3 regions of the Shewanella morhuae genome follow, and region 3 is predicted to be linked to each of the others. Evidence: predicted binding sites of a transcription regulator. Region 3 holds the regulator's gene; each other region holds the start of a gene.
The links. Region 3 encodes MetJ, which represses methionine synthesis genes. Its sites were predicted from a motif close to TAGACGTCTAGACGTCTA; they were not measured.
Positions count from the first base shown of each region.

Region 1: metK (methionine adenosyltransferase) is a predicted target of MetJ. The motif match lies at 1,997-2,014, and genes of this name have one in related genera.
Region 2: metE (5-methyltetrahydropteroyltriglutamate--homocysteine S-methyltransferase) is a predicted target of MetJ. The motif match lies at 5,779-5,796, and genes of this name have one in related genera.

Region 1 is NZ_PYSG01000002.1:2,647,859-2,655,054, reverse strand. It holds gene C9I43_RS12120 (ABC transporter substrate-binding protein) at 1-451, opposite strand, end outside; gene metK (methionine adenosyltransferase) at 803-1,954, opposite strand; gene tkt (transketolase) at 2,442-4,436, shown strand; gene epd (erythrose-4-phosphate dehydrogenase) at 4,553-5,569, shown strand; gene C9I43_RS12100 (phosphoglycerate kinase) at 5,707-6,882, shown strand; gene fba (class II fructose-bisphosphate aldolase) at 7,078-7,196, shown strand, end outside.
Region 2 is NZ_PYSG01000002.1:2,855,880-2,863,075, reverse strand. It holds gene rbsK (ribokinase) at 1-43, opposite strand, end outside; gene rihA (pyrimidine-specific ribonucleoside hydrolase RihA) at 57-1,019, opposite strand; cobalamin riboswitch at 1,405-1,632, shown strand; gene C9I43_RS12980 (TonB-dependent receptor) at 1,741-3,702, shown strand; gene C9I43_RS12975 (HDOD domain-containing protein) at 3,976-4,704, shown strand; gene C9I43_RS12970 (LysR family transcriptional regulator) at 4,801-5,706, opposite strand; gene metE (5-methyltetrahydropteroyltriglutamate--homocysteine S-methyltransferase) at 5,907-7,196, shown strand, end outside.
Region 3 is NZ_PYSG01000002.1:51,308-58,503, reverse strand. It holds gene C9I43_RS00820 (bifunctional aspartate kinase/homoserine dehydrogenase II) at 1-1,422, opposite strand, end outside; gene metB (cystathionine gamma-synthase) at 1,434-2,597, opposite strand; gene metJ (met regulon transcriptional regulator MetJ) at 2,809-3,123, shown strand; gene C9I43_RS00805 (sulfite exporter TauE/SafE family protein) at 3,250-3,990, shown strand; gene nrfD (NrfD/PsrC family molybdoenzyme membrane anchor subunit) at 4,096-5,043, opposite strand; gene C9I43_RS00795 (4Fe-4S dicluster domain-containing protein) at 5,040-5,612, opposite strand; gene phsA (thiosulfate reductase PhsA) at 5,625-7,196, opposite strand, start outside.

The DNA of each region.
Region 1 (7,196 bases), 2.6 Mb from region 3:
CTGAGTCAGACAATTTACCGCTAACTAAAAGATAGGGGATCCCCGTGAGTGCGGTAATACGCTCCGCCTGAGAGCGAAAAGTGTCAGTAACACTGCCGCTGTCGATAATAATATCTGGTTTGAGTGCGAGTAACTGTTCAATCGACAAGGTGCTAGCACGGCCCGATAATCGGCCTAGTTTAGGTAGTGTCTGTATGCTTTGTGAGAACCATGGGTTATTTCGTGGGATTTCAAAGGCTGAAAATCCAAGTAGTTTTTCGGGTACTAGGGCTAACAGTAATATATCAGCAGGAGCGCCAGCACTGAGTACGCGTTGGATTTTGTTAGCCGCAGGGAGCTTACCAAATGGGAAGACTAATGATTGATTCATCGCCCATAGTGTTGAGGGTACTGCAGTTAAAAGGCCGCAAGAAGCTAACGCTTTTAATAATAAACGCTTCTTTGTATCCATGAAATAATGCCACAATATTCGATATATAGTTATGTATATAGCGAAGGGTATGGAAACATTAAAATGATGTCAAGGTGTTGCAATTTACGCTGATAGAAATGTGATTTAGCTCTAAGTTGTATGATTTTTGTGAGTCTTAAGATTTGTTGCTTAGTAATTTTTATGCACTGGATTTTTATTAGCGCGCCGTTTTTCCGTGCATTTGCATGTAGTTCAGTTAAATCTGCTTGTTGCAGATTGAGTTAGCAGGTTTATTTAATCGGTTAAGTTAAATTTAGGATGTAAAAAAACCGCTGGGTAGCGGTTTTTATGTTTTGTAATCATAGCAGCTTAAATCGTAAACGATTTAAATTATAAACCCGCGTCAGCGCGCAGTGCTTCTGCTTTATCGGTCGCTTCCCAAGGGAACTCGTTACGACCAAAGTGGCCATAAGCGGCAGTTGCTTGGTAAATTGGGCGAGCTAAATCTAACATCGCCGTTAAGCCGTATGGACGTAGTTCAAAGTGTTGACGCACTAACTTGATCAGCAGTTCTTCAGACACTTTACCTGTACCGAAGGTTTCGATGCTGATAGAGGTAGGCTCTGCCACACCAATCGCGTAAGACACTTGGATTTCACAGCGATCAGCAAGACCCGCTGCAACGATATTTTTAGCCACATAACGGGCGGCATAGGCTGCACTACGATCCACTTTTGATGGATCTTTACCTGAGAATGCGCCGCCACCGTGACGGGCCATGCCGCCGTAGGTATCAACGATGATCTTACGACCGGTTAAGCCACAATCACCTACAGGGCCACCAATAACAAAGCGACCAGTTGGGTTGATAAAGAATTTAGTATCTTTATTTAACCATTGAGCAGGCAGAACTGGTTTGATGATGGTTTCCATCACGCCTTCAATTAAGTCGGCTTGTGAAACGTCATCTCTGTGCTGAGTCGATAACACGACAGCATCGATGCCGACAATTTTGCCATCATCATAGGCAAAAGTGACTTGGCTTTTCGCATCTGGACGCAGCCAAGGCAGGGTGCCGCTTTTACGTACTTCAGACTGGCGCTTTACTAATGCATGGGCATAAGTAATAGGCGCTGGCATTAATACATCGGTTTCGTTGTTGGCATAACCAAACATTAACCCTTGATCGCCAGCACCTTGCTCAGCAGGATCGGCACGATCTACACCTTGATTAATATCGGGTGATTGCTTACCAATGGCGTTTAATACTGCGCATGAGTCTGCATCAAAGCCCATATCTGAATTGGTATAACCAATTTCTCGCACGGTTCTGCGGGTGATTTCTTCGATATCAACCCAAGCAGAAGTGGTGACTTCGCCGCCCACTAATACCATGCCAGTTTTGACATAAGTTTCACACGCCACGCGTGCTTTTGGATCTTGAGCCAGAATTGCATCTAGCACAGCATCAGAAATCTGATCTGCAATTTTATCGGGATGACCTTCTGAGACCGACTCAGAAGTAAACAAGTGCTTTGCCATAGTAGGAAAATCTCGTCGTTAGCATTCAAACGTGTAGAAGCATCTACATCTAGACGGCTATTTTAGTGGAATTTCACTTTGATGACACCCCCTAAGCAAAATATTTGCGTATAAAGTGAGGTGTACCCCAAATGTGAAGATAATATCATCGCTTGGTTTATGATATAAGTTGATGAATTTAATTCATTTAAATTCATCTTTTCATTTTTAAATTAATCTGAAACCGTATGCGAACTCTCTCTAGCTTAGGCCATTTTATCCATAATGTTGTTAGGTATCAGTGACAAATAAGCCATGCTAATTTACATGCTAGTGCTATTAATACTGGGTATTTAGCGTGTTTAACGATCAATATACGTAAATTGGAGTGCTTTGGATCGGTTAAACTTAAGTGCTTTAGTGCATTTTCGTTTGCGTCCTCTTCGGATGTAGGGGAAAATATCCATCCAAATTGCCCGCTAGACCTCACAAACAAGCAGGAGAGAGCATGTCTTCCCGTAAAGTACTCGCAAACGCAATCCGTGCGTTAAGTATGGATGCAGTTCAAAAAGCTAATTCAGGCCATCCCGGCGCCCCAATGGGTATGGCAGATATTGCTGAAGTGCTGTGGAATGATTTCCTTAAGCACAACCCGACCAATCCTAAATGGGTAGATAGAGACCGTTTCGTTCTTTCTAATGGTCACGGTTCAATGCTGATCTACTCTTTACTACACCTGAGTGGTTATGAGTTACCGATTGAAGAACTGAAACAGTTCCGCCAACTGCATTCAAAAACACCGGGTCATCCAGAATACGGTTACACCCCAGGTGTTGAAACTACAACGGGTCCACTCGGTGCGGGCATCAGCAATGCTGTCGGTATGGCGATTGCTGAAAAAACCTTAGCGGCACAGTTTAACCGTGACGGTCACGATATTGTCGATCACTACACTTACTGTTTCCTTGGCGACGGCTGTTTAATGGAAGGTATTTCCCACGAAGCCTGTTCATTAGCCGGTACGTTAGGCTTAGGCAAACTGGTTGCATTTTGGGATGACAACGGTATTTCTATCGATGGCCATGTTGAAGGCTGGTTCACCGATGATACGCCAAAGCGTTTTGAAGCTTACGGCTGGCATGTTATTGCAGGTGTTGACGGTCACGATAGTGATGCTATCCGCGCGGCAATCGAAGCGGCTAAAGCGGTTACCGATAAACCAACAATGATTTGCTGCAAAACCATTATTGGTTTTGGTTCACCTAACAAATCTGGCAGCCACGATTGCCACGGCGCACCATTAGGCGATGCAGAAATTGCCGCAGCCCGTGAGTTTCTTGGCTGGCCATATGCCCCATTTGAAATCCCAAGCGAGGTTTATGCAGGTTGGGATGCTAAAGCTGCGGGTGCTGCCCGTGAAGCAGCTTGGAATGAAAAGTTTGCGGCTTACGCTACTGCCTATCCAGAACTGGCTGCTGAATACGATCGCCGTGTACTAAAAGGTGAGTTACCTGCTGATTTTGAAGAAAAAGCGCAAGCATTTGTTCAAGCATCACAGGACAAAGCTGAAGGTATTGCAAGTCGTAAAGCCTCACAAAATGCCATCGGTGCTTTCGGTGCTATGTTGCCTGAACTGTTAGGCGGCTCTGCTGACTTAGCGGGTTCTAACTTGACACTATGGTCAGGTTCTAAAGGTATTCAGGACGATCCAGCTGGTAACTACATCTACTACGGTGTGCGCGAATTTGGCATGAGCGGCATTATGAATGGTGCATCGCTGCACGGTGGTTTCATCAACTACGGCGCAACGTTCATGATGTTCATGGAATATGCCCGCAACGCAGTCCGTATGTCAGCGCTGATGGGGATTCAAAACATTTTCGTTTATACCCATGACTCTATCGGTCAAGGTGAAGATGGTCCAACGCATCAGCCCGTTGAGCAATTAGCTAACTTGCGTATGACGCCAAATATGGCCGTATGGCGCCCATGTGACGCGGCAGAAACAGCGGTTTCTTGGAAAGCGGCTATTCAACGTCGCAATGCTCCAACATCGCTTATCTTTAGCCGCCAAAACCTTAAAGCTCAAGCGCGTACTAGCGAACAGTTAGCTAATGTGGCTAAAGGTGGTTACGTATTGCAAGACTGTGCTGGTACGCCAGAATTTATCTTGATTGCAACGGGTAGCGAAGTACAACTAGCAATGGATGCCGCTGCGGCATTAACCGAACAAGGTAAACACGTTCGTGTGGTTTCTATGCCATCAACTACTGAGTTTGATAAGCAAGATGCCGCTTATAAAGAATCTGTATTGCCACGAGCAGTAACTAAACGTGTAGCGATTGAAGCTGCGCATAGTGACTTCTGGTATAAGTACATTGGTTTTGAAGGCAAAGTTGTAGGTATGACCACTTTTGGTGAGTCAGCACCAGGTAACGTGTTACTTAATCACTTTGGTTTCACTGTTGAAAATGTGCTGAATGCTGCAAAATCACTGGGCTAATGGCTTAAGAGATTAGATTCAATACAAAAGGTTAAACTTTTTAAGCGTTAATCTGTATAATACGGCTTGCAATGTTTTGCAGGCCGTTTTTGTATTTAGAGGAAATAGAGACCTCAATGATCCGAGTTGCTATCAATGGTTATGGCCGTATCGGTCGCTCTATTCTTCGTGCTTTGTATGAGTCAGGGAAGCGGCAGCAAATGCAGATTGTCGCGATTAATGAACTCGCTAAACCTGAAGCCATTATTCATTTGACCCAGTACGACACTACCCATGGTCGGTTTGCCCACAAAGTGAAGCTCGCAGACGATCACATGTTAATTGGCGATGATGCGATTAAAATTCTGCACGAGCCCGATCCCACAAAACTCCCTTGGCATGAAATGGATATAGACATAGTCTACGAGGCCACCGGTGTATTACTCGACCGTAAAAGCTGTGAAGCCCATATTCATGCTGGCGCTAAACAAGTACTGATTAGCCATCCATCCTCTGCCGATGTTGACGCCACGATTGTGTATGGCGTTAACCACGATTTACTCTGCGCAGAACATACCGTCATCTCTAACGCTTCTTGCACGACTAACTGTATTGTGCCGGTGATCGATGTACTCGATTATCATTTTGGCGTTAAAAGTGGCGCGATTACCACGATCCATTCCGCGATGAATGATCAGCAAGTGATTGATGCTTACCACGATGATTTACGTCGCACCCGCGCAGCGAGCCAATCTATTATTCCTGTAGACACTAAACTTGCACGTGGTATTGAGCGTATTTTGCCGCACATGAAAGATAAGTTTGAGGCTATTTCGGTGCGTGTGCCTACCATTAACGTGACCGCGATCGACTTGTCTGTAACCCTTGATAAAATTGTTGATATAGCCACGGTTAATCAGGTGTTGGAGTCCGCAGCCAACGGGCGATTTAACGGTATTTTAGGCTATACTGACGAGCCCTTAGTTTCATGTGATTTTAACCATGATCCGCGCTCCAGTATTGTTGATGGCACTCAAACCCGTGTCAGCGCTGGCCAGTTAGTAAAGCTTCTGCTTTGGTGTGATAACGAGTGGGGTTTTGCCAACCGTATGTTAGATACCAGTTTGGCGATGATTGCAGCCAAACGAGGCTGATAAAAAGTAGATTATTCACCGGTGGGTCATTCAGTTATATGCCAATTCGACGGGATGTCGAGTGCCTAGCGGCAGTAAATTGATACCGGCCATGTGTGAAACCAGTTTGTTTTTTGATTATAAAAGGAAGCGTTACCATGGCAATTATCAATATGTCAGATTTAGATCTACAAGGTAAGCGTGTGCTTATTCGCGAAGATCTCAATGTGCCCGTTAGCAATGGCGTCGTCACCAGTGATGCACGTCTGCGCGCCTCTTTACCGACTATCGAGTTAGCCCTTGCTAAAGGCGCCGCCGTAATGGTGATGTCGCATTTAGGTCGCCCGACTGAAGGTGAATACAATGCCGAATATTCACTGCAACCAGTGGTTGATTACTTGGCAAAAGCTCTGCCTTGTAAAGTGCGTTTAGCGACAGATTATTTAGACGGCGTCGATGTTGCTGTTGGCGAAGTGGTGGTGTTCGAAAACGTGCGCTTTAACGTGGGCGAAGGCAAAAACAACGAAGCGCTGTCGCAAAAAATGGCAGCATTGTGTGATGTCTATGTAATGGATGCCTTTGGTACAGCGCATCGCGCGCAAGCATCGACCCACGGTGTTGGCATGTTTGCTCCAATCGCCTGTGCTGGCCCATTATTAGCACAAGAATTAGATGCCTTAGGCAAAGCGTTAGATAATCCAGCGCGTCCTATGGTGGCTATCGTTGGCGGCTCAAAAGTGTCGACTAAACTCACTGTATTAGAGAGCTTATCTGGCATTGTTGATCAGTTAGTGGTTGGCGGCGGTATTGCAAATACTTTCATCGCAGCGGCAGGTTATAACGTAGGTAAATCACTTTATGAAGTGGATTTACTTGATGAAGCTAAGCGTTTAGTTGCCAATGCTAAGAGTCGTGGCGCTGATATTCCTGTGCCGACGGATGTGGTGGTGGCAAACGAATTTAGTCCAACTGCAGCTGCGACGTTGAAAGCAGTGGGTGATGTTAGCGACAGTGAAATGATTTTTGATATAGGTCCCGATAGCGCTGAAGCGCTGGCTAAAATCATTGAATCAGCGGGCACTATCGTATGGAATGGCCCCGTTGGCGTGTTCGAATTTGACCAATTTGGAGAGGGTACTCGCCGTATTGCACAGGCCATTGCCGATTCAAAAGCTTTCTCTATTGCAGGCGGTGGTGACACGTTAGCGGCAGTTGATAAGTACGGCATTGCCGATAAAATATCTTACATCTCTACTGGCGGCGGCGCTTTCCTTGAGTTTCTTGAAGGTAAAGAATTACCCGCAGTGGCGATGTTAGAAAAGCGCGGCGCATAAGATATAGATTTAAGAACGCGGCACGTAAGATGCCGCGATAAGCTTTGATAACATTAAAGCTTTCATAAAAAAGTAACATAATTATAAAAAAACCGCCCGTATTTAGTTAAGTGATTAGCTGAGTATGGGCATAAAAATCCATCCAAACGATAGCGACCTCGGTGATAGATATCACCCTATTATTGGAGTTACAAAATGGCGTTAATTTCCCTACGACAACTACTTGATCACGCAGCAGAACATGGATACGGTGTGCCTGCGTTCAACGTTAATAACTTAGAGCAGATGCGTGCCATCATGCAATCTGCTGAAGC
Region 2 (7,196 bases), 2.8 Mb from region 3:
CATGATCGGCATTGGCGCTACCGATAATCAGTATATGGCTCATAAAACACTCACAGTTAATGCTCTTTACGATTGAGATAAGCGGTATCGTAGACACCTAAACTGTCGACCAGCAAATCGACAAAGCCTTGTCTATCAATGCCAAATAGCACTGTAGCATTGGCGGGCTTACCTGTGAGTTGGTAGCGATCAACCACAGTCATGCCTAAGGTCAGCTCGCTTTGTGTTTCAATGCCGACCCAGCAATCTTGCGCTTCAAATAATTCAGGTTTGAGTAACCAAGCAATAGTGCAAGGGTCGTGTAATGGCGCGCCAATAAAGCCCCATTTAGGATCTCTGTGGTAAACCATAAAGAAATCCAGTAACTCTGCGACGCACTTGGCTATTGGATTTTGGATAGCGCGAATGCGTTCTATATCTTCATCCATGATTTGCGCTTGATGGGTGACATCGAGTCCGCACATGGTAATCGGAATGCCAGCTTTAAAGACCATATCTGCTGCCTCTGGGTCGACAAAAATATTAAACTCTGCAGCAGGAGTCCAATTACCCACGCCCGCGGCGCCGCCCATCAATACGATGCGTTCGATTTTATGGTGTAATTCACTGTGACTTGCCAGTAACAGTGCGATGTTCGTCAGTGGCCCTGTTGGGATTAAGGTTACGGGTTGAGTGCTTTGGCGAATTTGCTGCGCCATCAACTCAACCGCCGTCATCGCTTGTGGGCTAAAGCTGGGTTCGGGCAATACGGGACCATCTAGGCCGGTTTCACCGTGGACATTGTCGGCAATAATCAACTCTCGTGCTAATGGCTTTATGGCGCCGCCCGCCACGGGAATATCGCTACGCTTTAACAGAGTTAAAATTCGTAGGGCATTATTGAGGGTTTTATCTGGCGTTTGGTTGCCTGCGCTGGTCGTCACGGCAAGAGGGTTAAGTTGTGGATGTGCTAAGGCTAAGATAAGTGCAATAGCGTCATCATGCCCGGGATCGCAATCAAGAATAATTTGACGAGTCATACTGTTACTTCCATTAAACAGCTGTTCTAGCTGCCTAGCATAACATGACCTATGCTGAGCGCTAGTCGGTGTATGTGACTCAAATGATAAAGTGTGACTCTTTTCATCTTTTGCTCAGTAAGTTGCTAAATATATTTGATTTATTTATGCGGGTGAGTGCTTAATTGCTTGTGGCAGCCGTGTTTTTGATACCGCACATCTGGCGCTATATTTAAGCAAAAAATCACGATAATGATAGAGGGCAATAGCGTCGAGGATTTATGTGGATTAATGGACTTTTATCCATATAGACGTCTATAATGCGCGCGATTACTGCTAAATAGCAGTATATTTAATAAAAAAAGGTTACCAGCAACGACATTCTGCTTTTAACCCCAGCTTAAATATTAAGTCAACCTTCTGAGGTGCTCGCCTGCTAAGGCTGCGAGATAATCGGGAAGCCTGTGAAATTCTGGCACTGCCCCCGCAACGGTAAAAAGTGAGAGACAGCCGTACGCGAGTTAAGAGTCTAAGATGGACTCAATAGTCGTAGTATGAAAGATGAGTCTCGCGTTAATCCGTAATGGATTAACCTAGCTTAAGTCCGGAGACCGGCCCTAAAGGTGTTTTTGAGATTTCGGTGGGCAGATCTCAAAATGCGATAGCCTATGTCAGTATTGATACTGAATGAAGCATATCGTGGCGCTAATGCCCCGTTTTCCTTGCAGGAGTTAAAGGTAAAATGGGAACAAATCCAACAAAAATCGCGCTGCTAATGAGTAGCCTTTGCAGTTTTTCACTTATCGTGCCTGCTATGGCAGCTAACGATACCAGTACCGCTAAAGTCGACGAGCATGTTGTCGTGATTGGTCGCTCTGATAATACTCCGCTAAACATTGCCGCTAATGTAAATGTGATTGATGCCGCGGCCATTGAAATGAGTGGCGCAACGAGCGTAACCGAAGTATTGCGTGGTCAAAGTGGTATTCAACTTTCTGATAATAATATCGGCACTAGCTTTGCTATGCGCGGCTTTAGCGCGAGCACGGCGGTCAACAATACCCTGATTTTGCTCGATGGTCGCCGTCTTAATAATATTGATATTGCAGCGCCAAGCCTCAATGCGATTCCGCTTAACCAAGTGGAACGTATCGAAATATTATCTGGCAGTGCTGGTGTGCTTTATGGCGATCAAGCCGTTGGTGGTGTTATCAATATTGTTACTAAATCCCCTGAAAATACTGGTGGTAGCATGCAGTTGTCTGGTGGCAGCTTTGATACCTATGAAGGCCGTGGTGATATTTCAGGTGCCATTAATAAAGATTGGCGCTACTTTTTAACGGGCAGCTACAATCAAGGCGATAATTATCGTGAGCACAATGCTAACGAAACCGGTTCTATTTTAGGGCGTATTCAGTATAAAACTGCCACCGATTCGTTTTTTGTTGAAACCAGTTATTACGATGATGATCGTGAAAACCCAGGCTCACTCACCAAGGCACAATTTAAAGCCGATCCGCGCCATTCTGATAATACCCAAGAGTATATTCACGAGATGACCACCGCGGCACGTACCGGTTATCAGCACCAACTGACTCAACACTGGGCGCTTGCGGCGGATGTCGATTATAGCGATACCTTAGTTTCTTCGTTGAACTGGGGCGCTAATAGCCAAAATACCCGCTCAATGCTGATGTTTAGCCCTAAAGCGATCGCTAATTATACTACGCAGCAAGGTGAGCTGAACTTAGTGACAGGTTTAGATATTAGTCGTGGTAAGGCTGATTTTGATAGCATGCAACGTAGTAATGTGCAGCAGACACAGAGTGCCTATGTGCATGCGACAGTGCCTTTAAGCCCTACGTTAAGTTATGTGGTGGGTGGGCGTTATGCTTGGATTCAAGATGAATTAAAAGATGGTCAAGTCTATCCTCTGGGTATTGACCTTGATGAAGATGCCCATGCCTTTGAACTAGGACTCAACTATCGTCCTAGTGCCGAGCATAGACTGTATTTACGTGTCGATGATAACTTTCGTTTTGCTAAGGTCGATGAGCAAGCTTACACCCCTAAAGATGTGTTTGGCTTAAAGCCACAAACGGGTCGCTCCTATGAAGCGGGCTGGGATTGGACTCTTACTAGCCAAACTTTACGAATTAGCTTATATCGCCTCGATTTAGAAGATGAAATCGTGTTTGATCCTAGTGCGCCAATGCCAGAAGGTGGCAGCTTCCAAGGTGCTAACGTCAATGCTGATGCTTCACGTCGTTATGGCGCGAGTGCCGATTGGGATTGGCAGATTACTCAAGCGTTGCAGCTAGGGTTAGAATATAACTATACCGATGCCGAATTTACTGACGGTTTAAACGATGGCAAGCAATTGTCTTGGGTGGCAGAGCATACTGGGCGCGGTTATCTCAGCATGGATATTGCCGAACATTTCCAAGTATTTGCCGAAGCTATTTATACCGGCGATCGTTTTATCGAAGGCGATAATGGCAATGAAGGTGATAAGTTAGCCAGTTATGTACTGAGTAATTTAGCCCTTAACTATACCCGTGATGCTTGGCTGGCGAGTTTGCGCATCGATAACCTATTTGATAAAGATTATGTCAGTTCAGGTTATTATGGCGGGGCTTGGGGCGATAGTTACTACTCAGGCCGTGGCCGTGATGTACGCTTTACCGTGGGTTATCGTTTCTAAGCTTGATAAATCCTTTTTAAAGCCAGACTAAGTCTGGCTTTTTTATTCTTACATTCCATTCAATGCATAAATCTTAAAGTACGATAATTTTGAATATTGTTTAAGTTGTTTGTATTAACTGTCGTTATCTATAGTTGTTAGTGAGTTTGAATAAAAATGGGCGTCACTAATGCCATTACTGCGCTCTCTATAGCTAAAATGATGAGTATTTTGGTATGGTATGCGCTGTAACCGAACCAATACCAGTGCAAATTAATAGGTGTAAAGTGTTTTATGACAGATCTTGAGCAGCAGGTTTTTTCTCAAGTTAGCGCTATCATCGCCAATGAAGAACAAGTGATCGGCCGCCGAGGAATTTTAATTCCACTCAAAAAGGCGATCCTTGCTGAAGGCGATATTCGTAACGTGATTGATATTGTCTCGAGCGATCCGGCATTGTCAGCTCATATGCTAATGCGGAGTAATTCGGCGCAGGCGGCGGTGGTTGAAAACCACAAAGCGCGTTCGTTGAAAGAGGCGCTGATCCGCCTAGGTCAGGTGAATATCTATCGCTACGCCTTTGCGTTTTATCTCAAAGAACGCCTCGATGAGTTGCCTCAGCCCTATAAAAAGTTAGTTCATGGTTATTGGAAGCTAACAGAAAATATCGCCACGGATGCAGTAGACAGTTTGGTCGATATGGAAGGTGTTGACATTGATGCCGACGAAGTACAAACACTAGCCTTATTTAGTGTGTTTGGCCTCATTATCGCATTAACCGCATTTGCTTATTTAAATGCTAATGCCGAACAACCGTTCCCGTTGAGTGCGATTAAATCAGTGATTGATAATCAGCAACAGACACTAACAATAGAGGCCTTTGAGGCACTCGATTTAGATCAAGATTTACGCCAAGAGTTTATGATTGCGCACAATCTGCGCCAAACAGGTAACCCTAATTCAGCAGGTTTAATCCTGCGCCGCGTATTATCTATTCGTGGCTTACTGATGAATCCGCTGTAATTATTTTGCTCGAAAACCCTATAATGCGTTGATTAAATAATGAGTTTAAAGCAAATAACCAGCCTGAATTTTGTAGGCTGGTTATTGTAGAACGAATTAATTACCGTTGTTTTGACGGGATAACCCTTCATTTGCCACTAACTGTAACCACTGCTGAATCAATACAGAATTATTACTATGGCGGCGATAGGCGCCAAACAAGGGACGTTTTAAACCTTCTGCGCCCAGTTTTACCGTTGTTAAACTCAAGCCATGTGCCTCATTAATCGACCAGTTCGGTAACGCGGCGATACCGTCTTTGCAGGCGATACGTTGTAGTAACATCATGGTTAAATCACAGGTTTTTTGCTCGCCAGCTTCAACGCCAGCAGGTTCTAAAAAGTGACGGTAAATGTCTAAACGGGCCAGTGGCACTGGATAGCTGATAATCGGTAAACGCGTCAATTGTTTCGGGGTGATATAAGCTTCTTTCGCTAAAGGATGATCGTTGGCCACCACTAATTTCACTTCAAAATCAAATAAATGCTGATAAGCCAATGAATGCCCAGGCACAGGATCTGAGGTGAGCACAATATCTAACTCTCCCATTTCTAGGGCGTTAAGCGAATCGAACAGATGACGACTAGACAAGTCTAACTCTGCTAGTGGGTGTTGTTGCCTAAACTTTTCCATTACAGGCATTAGCCAGCGAAAACAGCTGTGGCATTCAATGCCGACTCGTAACTGATTAATTTCGGTTTCAAGTCCATTCTTTAGATCACTTTCGGTCTCTAACACCTTAGGCAAAATTTCTTCGGCCAGATGTAATAATCGCGCACCTTCTTGGGTGAATGATAGCGGCTTACTTTTACGCACAAAAATGGGCGAATTAATTCGCAGCTCTAACTCTTTAATTTGATGTGAGAGGGCTGACTGAGTGACAAAACGTTTTTTGGCCGCGCCCGCCAAGCTGCCACTTTCCTTTAGTGCCATTAAGGTGCGCAGGTGTCTTAGTTCGATCATGTTCACTCCAAGTGAATTTCGCTCATGTTGTGCTTGAAATCAATTCGGTTGCTGGGATAGAGATTAACACAATAAACTTCTAGACGTCCAGACGCCTGTTGTTATTTATCTCGGCAGACAGATTTTAAAGTGCCAAGAGAACACAACCGAGTGGGTGCGCGTGCCGAATAGGGCTCATTTCAAATAAAGGAAAATAGAATATGCAACTAAATAGTCTTGGATTTCCCCGTATTGGTCGCCGTCGTGAACTGAAATTTGCCTTAGAGGCTTATTGGCGCGGAGAAAGCACGCAAGCTCAACTTTGTGAGGTAGCTGCAGAACTTCGTCGCACTCATTGGCAATGGCAGAGTGAGGCGGGTATTGAGCAAGTGCCTGTAGGGGATTTTGCTTTTTACGATCAAGTGCTGACTTTAAGCGCCACGTTAAATGCGATTCCTGAGCGTCACCGTGGTGAAGGCAATGTGGATTTAGACACCTTATTCCGTGTTGCCCGTGGCCGGGCACCAACAGGCACAGATGCTCCAGCATCTGAAATGACCAAGTTCTTTAATACTAACTATCACTATTTAGTGCCTGAGTTGTCGCAAAACCAAGTATTTAGTATTGCTTATGAACAGTTTTTTGATGAAGTTAACGAAGCGAAAGCTCAAGGACACCAAGCTAAACCGATATTATTGGGGCCAGTCAGTTACTTGTATCTGGCAAAAACGGTAGGTACAGAATTCGACAAACTAAGTTTATTGCCTAATTTATTAACTACATATGCTGATATTTTGGCGCGCTTTACTACCCAAGGCGTCGAGTGGGTGCAGCTAGATGAGCCTGTACTAGCATTAGAGCTCGATGCTCACTGGCAAGCGGCGATTACTGAGGCTTATCAAACACTCAGCACCGCCAAGGTTAACATCCTATTGGCGAGTTATTACGGTGGTATTGCGCACCAGCAAACCTTAGTTTCAGCCTTGCCTGTTGCGGGTTTACACTTAGATTTAGTCACGGCACCCGAACAACTCGAGGTGTTTGCCAATGCACTAGGTAACGAGCAAATTTTATCGTTGGGCGTGGTTAATGGCCGTAACGTATGGGCGGCAGAAATTGACTTGATTGCAGAACGTATCGGCTCCGTGGCCCGTGATTTAGGTGATCGACTGTGGATTGGTACTTCGTGTTCATTGCTGCACAGCCCCGTGGATTTAGATGTTGAGGTCAAGTTACTGCCTGTTCTACGTAAACAACTGGCATTTGCTAAACAAAAATTATTAGAGCTGGGTAAGATTCGCCAACTGTTATTAGCGCCTAACTCAGATGAAGCACAAAAAATCACCGCATTTTGCATTGCCCGTCGCCAAGCTAAAGCACAATTGGCAGATAAGCAGGTTATTGATCGCGTTGATGCATTAACCGCAGCGGATTATGAGCGTGTGAATGGTTTTAGCGTGCGCCAAAGTGTGCAGCAGCAGAAATATCGTTTGCCATTATTACCTACCACC
Region 3 (7,196 bases):
CTCAACGCTAGCTTCAAGTTCATGGTCAAGTGATACTGAAACCGACTTAAATAAATCAACCCATGCTTCACCGATATTGCCTACACCCAGCAATAAAACGCCAATGCGCTTACGCGGGCCTGCACAGCGGCGATGCACCTTTTGCGTTAACAGATTGACCTGCGACTGTGGTACCAAAGTCACCAGACTTAAGTCACCGCTAAACAAAGGTTTAGCGTCACGGCTCAGTAAGCGAGCAAAACTGCGACGATAATGCTCAGCATCAGCACTGACTAATGCCACTAGGCCGAGATCTGTGTTGATCTGCTGATCGCTGATCCCTAATGCTTGCTCTTGAGCGTCGAGTAATATTTGAACTTGTTTTTGATTTTCAGCGGTATAGGCCAGCTCAACTCTTTGATGGGCAGACGTCCAATGGGCTAATGGTGTTAAACCCGCTGCGATCAACGAATCTAATAGGCTTGTTAATTCGCCCGTGAGCTTAAAGCCGAACAGCACGACTGCATTGAGGTTCGTCACCACAGGCGCGCTCGCTGACGAACTGTGGGGAGCAATCAAGGTAAAGTCAGTGTGCGATGCATAACTTGAGCGCACCGCTAAACTCACTTCGGTATTAAACAGCGGCTGCAAAGTGCGGCAATGCAATACCGGTGAGCCTAAACGCGCTAGACGGTCGGCTTCAGCAAGAGACATGCTTTTCAGTAATTTGGCATCGTTGATTTTATTCGGGTCAGCATTGAACACCCCTTCTACATCAGTCCAAATGGTTACCCGCTCAATATCGGCAAGGCTGGCAATTAAGCTAGCACTAAAATCTGAGCCGTTACGGCCAAGTAATAGCGTATCACCACGCTCGTTGGCGCAGATAAACCCTGTGATAACCAGTCGCTCATTTGGGTGCGTTGCCAATAACGCTTGTACTTTAGCACGGGATTCTTGCAGCCGAATTTGCGGTACTGCGGCTTCATCGGCAATTAAAATGGAACAGGCATCCACATGGCTTGCGGCCACACCAGATTCGCGCAGCAGCGCCGCCATCAAACGAGCCGACCAACGCTCGCCAAAACTGACCACGTAATTCACTTGGTATTCGTTATGCTGTTCAAGTGATAACAAAGTCACTAATTGCGATCTATCGGTACTTAAACGCTCGCGTAAATCGCGGGCCTGCTCACTGGATAACAGTTGTTCAATCAAACCTTGTTGGTAGCTAATTAAGACCTGTAATTCTTCTTGCCATAATTGCCCAGCATCACGCAGCGATAGTAATTTATACAGGAAATTGGTGCTTTTACCCGCAGCAGATACCACCACTAAATCATCACTATGACCGTGGGTTAATAGAATATGGGCGACTCGGCGATAACAATCGGCATCCGCTAAACTGGAGCCACCAAATTTGTGTAAGTGACAACGTGCCATCTAGTATTCCTCTACTGACAAGCCGCAGCTGCGGCAAGTCCTGCTTGAATATCTGCAACTAAATCGGCGGCATCTTCAATCCCCACCGACAGACGCAATAGGGTCTCTTTTATGCCCGCTTCAAAACGCGCCTGCGGCTCCATTGCTCTATGGGTCATAGTTGCAGGCACTGCCACTAAACTTTCAACGCCACCTAGGCTTTCTGCCACGCTAAATAACCTGAGCGCACCTAAAAAAGCTACGACTTCGGCCTCGCCGCCCTTGAGCTCAAAACTCAGCATAGCGCCAAAGCCTTTTTGCTGCTTAGCGGCAACGGCATGACCGGGATGATCCGCAAGACCAGGATAATAGACTTTGCTCACCACAGGGCTTTGGGTTAACACGGCTACAATACGCTGGGCATTGGCTTGATGCTCACGAATACGTACCGCTAAAGTACGCAGACCGCGCAGGGTTAAGTAACTGTCAAAAGCCGACCCAGTTAAGCCTAGCGTGTTCGACCACCAATGTAAGTTTTCGCCGATTTGTGCATCTTTGGCGATCACAGCGCCACCAACCACATCACTGTGACCATTGATATATTTAGTGGTGGAGTGGATAACAATATCCGCGCCTAACAATAGGGGTTGTTGCAATATCGGCGATAAAAAAGTGTTATCGACCACCACCAGCGCACCAATCTCATGGCTCACTTTAGCAATGGCCTCAATATCGACCACGCGCAATAATGGGTTCGATGGGGTTTCGAGCCACACCATTTTTGGTTTTTGTGCTATCGCAATCGCTAACGCTTGGCTGTCGGTTTGGTCAACCACAATTAGCTTAAATTGGCCTTTCTTTGCTAAGTTGATAAATAAACGGTAAGAGCCGCCGTAGCAATCGTGGGGCACAACTAATAAGTCATCAGGCCCAAGTAAGGTAGTGACTAAAGTGATGGCCGCCATGCCCGTGCAAGTCACTATGCCAGTGGCCCCCTTTTCTAATTGCGCTAACGCATCGCCTAAAATGCAGCGAGTAGGATTGCCTGAACGACTGTAATCAAATTCGCGGGGATTTTTATGACCATCAAAGGCGTAATTAGTCGACAAATAAATCGGTGGCACTACTGCGCCATATTGGGTATCAGTTTCGATACCCTGACGCACTGCCAGTGTGGCTAATTGATGCTCTGCCATGGATGGGCTCCTAAATTCGGTAGACAGATAGAGATGTCTGGACGTCTAAATGTACCTAAGCCCAGCGCTATCGTCAATAGGAGTTAAGACGTTTAGACGTCTAAACATAAAGAAATCTATTTGCATCATAAAGAAATAGTCGCAATAATTTGACTGTTGTTGGTAAGAGTTTAAAATCTGCCCCGAATTTAGCGTTATAACAGGTGAGTCAATGACTGAATGGAATGGGGAATACATCAGCCCCTATGCTGAACATGGCAAGAAGAATGAACAAGTAAAAAAAATTACTGTGTCTATTCCGCTCAAAGTGCTTAAGGTCCTTACGGACGAACGAACTCGTCGTCAGGTCAATAATTTGCGTCACGCCACCAACAGCGAGTTGTTGTGTGAAGCATTTTTGCACGCCTATACTGGCCAGCCATTGCCGAATGATGAAGATCTGTCAAAAGACAGTCCTGATAGTATTCCTTCTGAAGCCAAGTTGTTGATGGATCAAATGGGAATCGAGTGGGAAGATATGGAATAGCGATTCATCGCATCAAATATCACAGTGCTCATCAATAGGGATCGTTAACGATCCCTTTTTGTTTATATCCAAATACCCTCAACACACAATGCACATTTTGAGATTGTTTGAGTATTAGGAATACTTATGTTTTCAATGATTGACCCGCAAACACTCGCCTTAGCCTCGCTAGCTGTGTTTCTTGGTGCTTTAACTCAGAGCCTGATTGGATTTGGTCTTGCGGTTGTCGCCAGTCCACTACTGTATATTATCAATCCACAGCTTGTACCTGGTCCCGTGATTGCAATGGGGTTCACAATCTCCCTACTGACCTTAATGCGCGAGCGTGGCCACTTAGAATTCAATGGCTTGCAATATGCTCTTATCGGCCGAGTGCCTGGTGGTTTTATCGGCGCAAGCCTGTTGTTGTTTGCGCCACAATCCATATTAGGTTTATCTATCGCTGCCATTGTGGCCGTAGCGGTTATTCTTAGCCTGTACAAATTTAGCCTACCAGTGAATAAAAAAACGCTTTTCGGTGCGGGGATCGTCTCAGGGATTTTCGGTAATATCGCCGCCATCGGTGGCCCACCGATGGCGATACTGTTAGCAGGTAAAGATGCCTCACAGTTTCGTGCTGCACTATCTGCCTTTTTTATTTTTAGCTCTGCCATTGCCATGGGGATTCTGGCGATTACTGGCTTATTAGAAATAAAGCACCTGTGGTTGTCGTTAATGTTGCTACCTTCGGTGATTTTAGGTTATTTAGTCGCGGGGCGATTAGTGGGCCGAGTCGATAAAGATAAGACTAAAATGGCGACTTTGATTCTTTGCAGTATCAGTGCCTTAGTATTAACGGTGAAATCCGTTATTGAGCTATTAGCCTAATAAGTTGTCCTTTACGGGTAAAATACCTTTGCATTCTGGTAATAGAAAAGCACTGATATTATCAGTGCTTTTCTTTATCTATCAATATCTAAAGCCAGTTCACGCTCAACTTAAATAGCTTTGTCCTGCATATACAATAAAATGTCTTAAGGCGAGCACGCCCGTTAAGCTAGCACACGCCACCATAATCATTGCCCCCTTAGTGTGACGCGTCGCAGCTGGTAACAGCATAAACAGCAGCGGAATACCAAAGCCAATTCCAACAACCCCTACCCAGAACACGCTAGCCCATAAACCAGAACTTAACGATGCCAACGCCGCAGCCGCCGCGCCACCTTTAAAGTACAAGGCGCAAAACAACATGAACAGTAGCAGGATTTCAATCGCCATTACGGGCAACTCTAAACCGTGCATCTTCACTAAGGTTTTATCGTGGCTATCGGTTTTAAACATCACTAACGCCAATAACGCATTGGCCGCCGCTCCCGCCGATAAACCTGATACTAAAAATAGCGCCGGTAATACCGCTGTATTGAGCATTGGATAAGCATTCATCGCCGATATTAAGAAACCAGTGTAAGCGCCAACGCCAATGGCGAGGACAAACAGCAGCACTTCAATCAGTTTTCTAAATGGCATAAGTAACTTAGCGACAGGAGTGAGGAAACCCAAACCCCATTTGGGTAAGTCATCCCGCAGCACTAACACCGCATAGGCGAACGCTAAGGGCGAATAAGCCAGTAGCGCGAGTACACCAATAGCCATCACAGATTGGAAGTTATAGTGAATTAAAATCAGCCAGAAATGGAATGGTTTAGTTAAATCAAACACTAAGCAAGCCAAACCTAAGCTAATTGCTACTGGTCCAATAATGGCAGCCGCTTTGAGAATACCGCTTTCAGCACCAGTGCTGAGTTCATTATTCGCCCAGCGTAAACTAATGCCAATCAATAAACTGCCGGCGGATAACCCCGCCATAAATAAGTAGACGGCAATGACCCAGTGCCAAGTGACGGGATCATATTGCGCCATATCGCCCCAAGTATTGTTCATAATCCAATCCCCCCTCTTTTGGTAGGAACGCGATATACCCTAGGCTTAGTGCCTAAGTGGGTTTTATCTTGATAGGTTATTTTAGTGTTGAGCATGATGGCGACTTCACTGTGTGGATCATTAGCATCGCCAAACACTAAGGCATCGGTTGGACATACCGTTACGCAGGCGGGTTCTTCGCCACGCGCTAAGCGGGTGTCTTTACAGAAGTTGCACTTATCTGCCGCTTTGGTTTCTGGGTTCATAAAGCGTACTTTATAAGGACACGCAGCCACGCAGTACATACAGCCGACACACTTATCGGTGTGGATAGAAATAATACCGTCTTCACCCACATAAGCCGCGCCCGTTGGGCACACCTTTACGCAAGGTGCATCTTCACATTGCTGGCAAGATACTCTGTGGTATTTAAAATGCAGATTAGGCATTTCTCCAAACGGCCCTTCAACACGCACCTGTAGACGGGTTACGCCTTCGGGTACACCATTTTCACTGCGGCACGCCACGTTACAAGCTTGGCAGCCAATGCACTTATTCTCGTCGTGCACCATTACATATCGTTTATTCATTTAAGCCTCCGATTAGCGCTTTGCCAGCGTGACGCCCGTGGTGTGCACTGTCATACCGCACACGGGAGCTGTAACATGGGGAAGTAAATTACCGCAGTGGATACCTTTGCCTGTCGCTCTAACCAACTCTTTGTTTTTAGAACCAAAGCCCATATAAGCAAACACGGTATCTTGGCGAATACCCGGTGTGACTAAGGCATGACCTTCTTCAGTGCCCACACTACTGGTAAGCCGGATTGGGTCGCCATTGCTGATCCCTAACTTGCCCGCTGTAACAGGGTGAACCCATACGGCATTATCCGACATCAAGCTTGCCAACATAGGCACATTGTGGGTTGCGCCATTGGTATGCACCGCCACTTTGCCTTGGATAAAGTACAACTCATCTGCTTTTTTGAGTGTCACTTCGCGAAACTTAATCACCCCGCGCCCCGGCGCCATCGCTTCAACTTTGGCAGAACTCAGTTCAATTTTACCGCTGGGCGTTTTAAAGCTGAGTACGCTGGCGTAAGTACCATCATCGTCCATCGGCCGCGCGCTTGGATAAGCCTTAGTAAAATCAGCCACCATTTTGGCATCGCGTAGCATTAGCGGTTTACCAAAGCTCACAAAACCTTCGTCTTTAATGCGTCGCAGTAGATCTGTATCGCGGTTAACCTGCAGCATTTGCAGTGTCTCCATGTTTTCCCATGGATAAAACTCGCCAAGACCCATCGCCACGCCAATATCCTTAAAAATCTGCCAAGATGGCTTAGTGTCACCTAAGGTTTCAACAACCCGTTGACGCACATAATAAGCAGGGTTTTTACCGGATTTATCGGCAATTTCTTCGTCACGTTCAAGATAGGTCGATTCGGGTAAAATCACGTCGGCATAAGCGGCGGTTTCACTAATATACACATCGCACACCGCCACAAAGTCGAGCTTTTTCAAGGTTTCAACCACCCGAGCTCTGTCGGTCAGCGTCTGCATTGGGTTAGTGCGTGACATCACCCAGCCGTGCAATTGATAAGGCACAGCGCTTAATGTCGCATCGAGAATGGTTTGATACACGCCGCCTGAGGTCCACATCATGGCGTATTGCTCTTCCACCTGATCGATACGCTTAGCTTGGGGTTTAGGCATATCTTTTATGCCGGGTTTACCAAGTACGGGGGCTACATCTTCGCCAGCGAGTTTGTTGTAATCCGCCGGTTTTTGGCCGATATAAATCCCGCCTTTACATTCAAGATTACCAATCAAGACGTTAGCGGCGTACAAAGCGCGGCGCATCTCAAACTCTTCAGTGGTAAAGGTGGCTCTATGGCCAAAATCCACCACGGCATGGGGCGCCTTAGCGGCATATTCGTGGGCAATGCGGCGAATATCTTTAGCTGGCACATCAGAAATCGTTTCAGCCCATTCAGGCGTATAGGCTTTAACCTCAACAGCAAAGGCTTCAAAGCCTTCAACATAGCGTTCAACAAACGCCTTGTTATAAAGGTTATCTTCAATTAATACATGGCATAACGCCAAGGCAACGGCCACATCAGTACCGGGACGAATGGCGTACCACTCATCAGCCTTATCAGCCACAATTGAGAA